DNA from 2 places in the Acinetobacter sp. ANC_7513 genome. Region 1 is predicted to be linked to the other one. Evidence: predicted binding sites of a transcription regulator. Region 1 holds the regulator's gene; the other holds the start of a gene.
The links. The regulator PhoB, encoded in region 1, activates phosphate uptake and scavenging genes when phosphate is short. The targets are predictions, from matches to a motif close to TGTCATNAANCTGTCATAA.
Positions count from the first base shown of each region.

Region 2: a site for PhoB is predicted at 2,326-2,344, ahead of AC1M9B_RS06095 (inorganic phosphate transporter). Genes of this name have one in related genera too.

Region 1 is NZ_JBWYIW010000002.1:174,834-178,271, reverse strand. Features, by position in the region: gene asd (archaetidylserine decarboxylase) at 1-67, shown strand, start outside; gene phoR (phosphate regulon sensor histidine kinase PhoR) at 108-1,469, opposite strand; gene phoB (phosphate regulon transcriptional regulator PhoB) at 1,480-2,190, opposite strand; gene AC1M9B_RS04780 (TetR/AcrR family transcriptional regulator) at 2,419-3,105, opposite strand; gene AC1M9B_RS04775 (SDR family NAD(P)-dependent oxidoreductase) at 3,304-3,438, shown strand, end outside.
Region 2 is NZ_JBWYIW010000003.1:201,741-205,178, forward strand. Features, by position in the region: gene AC1M9B_RS06090 (hypothetical protein) at 1-355, shown strand, start outside; gene AC1M9B_RS06095 (inorganic phosphate transporter) at 430-2,052, opposite strand; gene metH (methionine synthase) at 2,511-3,438, shown strand, end outside.

The DNA.
Region 1 (3,438 bases):
ATGGGACCAAGCATTTAAGGCGAACTCAACTGTAGTAATGGGTGAAGCGTTGGGTCATCTTATTTGAGTATATCTTTTGAATAAGAAAAGCGCCTAAGGCGCTTTTTTTATTCGTGCATTTTATACAAGCGTTCTTTGGGAAACACGGCAATAAATGTAGAGCCTTCGTTTTCTTTCGACTCGATTTCAATATGTGCGCCATGTTGCATAAGTACGTGCTTAACGATGGCAAGGCCTAAACCAGTACCACCTGTTTGACGACTGCGTGCACTATCCACACGATAAAAACGCTCAGTTAAACGCGGTAAGTGTTTTGGATCAATTCCAATACCAGTATCCTGAACAGAAAAATAGCCACGTTCTCCATCATCATGCCAGCCGATGGTGATGGTGCCACCTTTCGGGGTGTACTTTATGGCATTGGTAATTAAGTTGCTAAATGCACTCGCCAATTCCATATCTGAACCAATTAAGTCACAGTGGCTGTCTATATCAAGGTTAAGTGTATGACCATAATCAATATTGTAAGCTTGCGCATCATCAAACAGATGGTTCATTAAACTTGGCATTTCGATAATTTGATTTTTCGCAATTTGTTTTTCATTTTCTAAACGAGACAAAAGCAAAAGATCATTGACCAATGCATTCATGCGTTTAGTTTGCGATTGCATTTGTTCAAAGGCACGTTTCCAACGCGGATTGATATCTTCTTGATCTGTGAATGTTTCGATATACCCACTTAACACTGTGAGTGGTGTTCTTAATTCATGTGAAATATTGTCAACAAAATCTGAACGCATTTGCTCGAGATTTTTCATACGCGTAATGTCGTGCGCAACTAAGAGGCGACTTTCATTGCCAAAGCGAGTCAGTTTGATTTGCGCGTACTTATTATCATGGTTCACCAATTTAATTTTTACACCATCTGGTGCTTGATTGGTATTATGAAAATATTCAATAAAATCTGGCTGGCGAATAATCGTGAGCAGGTTGCGGCCACGATCAACAGCTTGAATGCCAAATAACTTTTCCGCAGCAGGATTCCACCATTCGATTTGATGGGAATCATCCGTAAGAATAATCGCTTCTGATAAAGCCACGAGAGAAGATTGAGTTCGATCGATCAGTCCAACCATTTCAGACTGAACAATACGTTCTTGGCGTTGAGCCCGATATACATTGAACAGTAATGCCCCCCAGATTCCATTTAAATTTGGTGGTACATCGTAAGGACGATTCGAAATCCAATCATTGACTAAATATAATGAGCGTAATTGGATACCAAAAAATATGAGACAGGCAATGCCTAAGCATATCCAAAGATAGCCAATCCCTAACCCGATACAGCCCGCAATAATCAGTAGAAATACCAGTAAACGTAAGTCTTGCTTGGCAAAAGTCCATAAACTGCTATATAGAAACTTTTGATGTTCACGTGCCAATTCTGGGACGGGGTAGGGTTCGTACATAAAATCTAAATTAACCTAAAGCAACATCAGCTCGTGTTGAAAAACGATAGCCAGTACCACGCACAGTTTGAACATAACGGTCTGCACCATAAGGTTCGAGCACCTTACGTAAGCGACGGATATGGACGTCGATGGTTCTGTCTTCAATATACACATTTCCACCCCATACCTGATCAAGTAATTGAGCACGGGTATAGGCACGTTCTGGATGAGTCATAAAGAATGCCAATAGACGATATTCTGTTGGCCCCATATCAAGAATATTTTGATTATAGCTGACACGTTGGCTTACTGGGTCAAGAATTAAGCCATTTGCATCAATGGTTTTTTCGCCATTTAACGCATTTGCACGTCTTAACACTGCTTTAATACGGGATACCAACTCACGTGTTGAAAATGGTTTCGTCATATAGTCATCTGCACCAGCATCAAGACCTTGAACTTTATGGTCTTCTTCGCCACGCGCAGTCAACATAATGACTGGAATTTCTGAAAGTGTTTCATCACGCTTAAGGCGACGACACAAATCTACGCCACTCACGCCACCCGGTAACATCCAGTCGAGTAGGATAAGCGCTGGACGTTGATCAACAATCATTTGATGTGCTTGTTTCGCATCTTCTGCTTCCAAGCATTGAAAGCCTGCCATATCTAAAGAAGTATGGATCATTTCCCGAATTGGGAGCTCGTCGTCGACAATTAAAATGTAGTCATCTTTCACAACGCAATATCCTATGATGAACGGTGAACCGTTTTATATTTATGACAGGCTTATTACAAAGATTAATTATGACAGTATCATTGCAAGATGGAAATCGAAGTTAAATATAGCAATGTTTTGTGACAATTAGGCTGATATTTTGTCTCATTGATATTTATTAATCTGAAATTAAATCAATATCTTAAATTTACTTACGATTTGTCACAATTTCTTCATCTTAATTTGATGCTACTTTTTCATTAGATCATTCAATAGGGCGAGAAAAACGGTTTTACATGCCTGAACGACCTCAGCACGTGGAAGTTTAAAACCACCTACTACCCAGCGAACAGCAACTTGAGTGACATAGCCATTTAGACCAGTTGCAATCAAGGAGATCTCTTTTTCAGTGAGATGGGTATGTGGCATCATTAATGTGACAAAGGCATGAATCATTCGGTCGAAACGGCCCATTGTTTCTTGAATGGTTGCATGATTATGAAGTTCTTGGACGAGCATTGCATCAATATAAATAATCCGAGCGGTACGCGGATCATCTTCTAAAAAACTAAAGAACGCATTTAGACCTGCATCAATCATGTTGAGAGGCTCAGGAGAGGCTTTCATAATAGCTTGCATTAATGTTTGTTGAAGCTTCTCAATCAGTTCTAAAAAGATCGTTTGGAATAAGTTTTCACTTTTCTTAAAAGATTCATAAAAGTAACGTTCAGTTAATTTCGCTTGTGTGCAAATATCTTTAACGGTTACTGAGAAAAAACCATGAGTTCCATATGCTTCAATACCCGCTTCAATAAGTTTCTCACGGCGTGCTTGTTTGCGTTCAGTTAAGGACATCCCTTTAAATTGACGCTCTTTTGCGGGAGGCTTTTCAATCGCTTGCTCGTGTTCTGATGGAGTGAGGTTCTCTGGGTTCATAGCAATTCGAGTCTTTTTATAAAAGTGTTATGCTGCGGTCAGTATAGAGTACTGATCAGCTAAAGATACTAAATTGGCCTATAGTAACAATAAAAATGGTCGATAGTTACATTGACAATAATAATTGTCAAAATTATAGTGAACATGAATGACCCAGATCAACGCTGTGGTGCATAAAAATCAAAAAAAGGATTCACAATGAAAAATTTTAAAAACAAAGTGGCTGCAATCACAGGTGCAGGTTCTGGTATTGGTCAACAACTTGCGGTGTTACTGGCCAAGCAAGGTTGTCATTTGTCTTTAAGTGACGTAAATGAAAAGGGCTTAGCAGAA
Region 2 (3,438 bases), on a different contig from region 1:
ACGTGTCAGCATTAATATTGCTCCATCGACCACTACACATTCGGTAACCAAAAACCCATTATTAAAAGCTGCTTTCAATGGTGCCAATTTGTTTGATGTTGAAGCATTTGAACCCGCGACGACCAATGCGATTATGGCTGCGTTGTGGATTCATGATTTGAGAAACCCACAGTCGGTTGCCAATCCTGACATCGCCCTCAATCATCCATTAGACTTAATCATGCATGGTGCTAATCATGGTGGATTATGGCGTGTAGCATATCTCGCACGCACCGCCCTACCATTTGCCGCATTATATGGTTTTGCTGAGGAAAAACTCCCCTTGAAAAAACTTTGGTCTAAATTCCAAAAATAAGCGTCATAAACAATTGATCATAAAAAAAGCGCTGATTGTTCAGCGCTTTTTTAGTCTTTAAGTATTGATTTCAATCAGGTGAACTGAAGGAACAACCAGAATAAACCACCTGACAAACAGATTGTTGCTGGCAGTGTGAAAATCCACGCTGATAAGATTGTGCGAACCATTTGGAAGTTTAAGCCCGACTTATTCGCAACCATCGTACCTGCTACAGCAGAGTTTAAAACGTGTGTTGTTGACACTGGCATACCAAAGCCATCAGCAGCAGCAATCGTTGACATTGCAACTAGCTCTGCAGACATCCCCTGACCATAAGTCATGTGTTGTTTACCAATACGCTCACCAACGGTAACAACAATACGTTTCCAGCCTACCATCGTCCCTAGACCTAATGCCAATGCAGTCGCAACTTTCACCCATGTTGGAATGTATTGAAGGAATGAATCTAAGTTATCACGGTAGTTGTCCACTGTTTTTTCTTGCGCTTCAGTCATGGCAGGTAAAGCTTCTGCTTTATCTAAACGCTTGAATGCAGTCGTGCTGAGGTACATATCATTACGGAATTCAGCCACTTGATCTTCAGGAACATCTTTAATGGATGTGTAGCTTCCTACTTTTTCACCTAAATGATCCGTCAAGCTTGCCAAAGCTGGCACAACTTCAGGTGTGATTTCTTTGGTTTGGATATATGACGTGATAATTTGACGTGCTTTTTCATCTGGAATATCTTGGTGATTTGGATAAATCAAATCAGCAGTTTCAGCAGATAACTGACCAAACGTTTGGATATGTTGTTGATCTAGACTCTTGTTTAAAGAGTATGCCAATGGCACGATCCCGATCAGAATCAACATAATCAGACCCATACCTTTTTGACCATCATTTGAGCCGTGTGCAAAACTTACACCGGTACACGTGAAAATCAAAATGGCACGAATAAGTGGCGGCGGCGGTTTATTCCCTTCTGGTGGTTGGAATAATTCCACTTGTTTCTTAAAGATTTTTTTAACCAATAAGAACAATACAGCCGCAAATGCAAAACCGATTAATGGTGAGAATAAAAGTGCTTTACCCACTTTCATCACCTGTTCCATGTCTACACCTGACGCACCATTACCTGCGTTTAAGATGTAGTTCATGATGCCCACACCTAAAATCGAACCGATCAGTGTATGAGAGCTAGAAGCAGGGATACCGAGGAACCATGTTCCTAAGTTCCATACGATTGCGGCAATCAACATGGCAAAGACCATGGCAAAACCAGCACCTGAACCGACGTTCATAATCAATTCAACAGGCAATAGCGCGATAATACCGTAGGCAACTGCACCACTTGCGACCATTACGCCAAGGAAGTTACAGAAGCCTGCCCACATTACAGCGACAGGTGCAGATAAAGCGTTGGTATAAATGACCGTTGCCACAGCATTGGCCGTGTCATGGAAACCGTTAACGAACTCGAAACCCAATGCGATAAACAATGCCGTGGCCAACATGATCACAGCATAAAGATTTAAAGCAGGCACATGAGATAAATCAGCAGCCAACTGAAAACCAATGTAAATCAAGGTTGAAACAATCAGTGTAAGGAACACTGGCATAAAGAATTTCGGCGTTGGCACGTGAACATTCGTCGACTGCATAGGCGTTGACGATTGTGCTGAATCTGAAACTGGAGTTTGATTAGAATTCATGCAAGCAGAGAAAGAGGATAAATATCCCCTCTATTGTTCAATTTAATTATTACAATTATATGACAAAGAGCTGTCATATAAGTCATCCAAATGACACTTATTTAAGAAAATTAAACTTTAAAAACTAATAATATTCAAAATTTAACAATAATAATCAGATAGTTAATACAAAAACCTCGTCTTTAATCTTTATTTCAATCGGTAATTAAATAGATGAAATAAAGATGACATCACTGTCACATTTGTTACAACGGCAGTTATTATTACATTAGATTATGACAACATGATGAAATATAGACAGTTTCAGTTTTGATAGGTTGATCATCGTAGTTGATGGATGAAATTCATCCTTAATTTTTTGGGAATAGGTTCATAAATTTTTATTTATCAGAAAAGTGGACGTAACTCTGCTAAAATATTGCACCATTATTTGTGCAGATTTTTGTGAGAGTCATTTGATGTCTACCCTCGCCACCTTAAAAGCGCTTCTTGCCAAACGTATCCTGATTATTGATGGTGCAATGGGTACCATGATCCAACGCCACAAATTGGAAGAAGCTGATTACCGTGGTGAACGTTTTGAGGATTGGGCCTACGACCTTAAGGGTAATAACGACTTATTGGTTCTAACTCAGCCACAGATTATTCAAGGCATTCATGAAGCTTATCTTGAAGCTGGTGCAGATATTATTGAAACCAACTCGTTCAATGGAACGCGTGTTTCAATGTCTGACTACCATATGGAAGATTTGGTTCCTGAGATTAACCGTGAAGCAGCTCGAATTGCCAAAGAAGCATGTAAAAAATACTCAACACCTGAAAAGCCACGTTTTGTCGCAGGCGTATTAGGACCAACGTCACGTACCACTTCAATTTCACCAAATGTAAATGATCCGGCATTCCGTAACATCACCTTTGATGAGTTAAAAGTTAACTACATTGAAGCGACTAAGGCATTGATTGAAGGTGGTGCAGACATCATCTTGATTGAAACGGTCTTCGATACCCTAAATGCCAAAGCTGCGATCTTTGCAGTGAAAGAAGTGTTTAAAGAAATTGGTTACGAACTGCCAATTATGATTTCGGGCACCATTACCGATGCATCTGGGCGTACACTCACAGGTCAAACCGCAGAAGCGTTCTGGAACTCAATGCGCCATGCAGAGCCTTTATCGATTGGCTTTAACTGTGCACTGGGTGCAGATGCGATGCGTCCACACGTCAAAACCGTGTCTGACGTTGCGGATACTTTTGTTTCAGCGCATCCAAACGCAGGCTTACCAAATGCCTTCGGTGGTTATGATGAAACTCCTGAAGAAACTGCAGCATTTATTAAAGAATTTGCTGAAAGTGGCTTAATTAACATTACGGGTGGTTGTTGTGGTA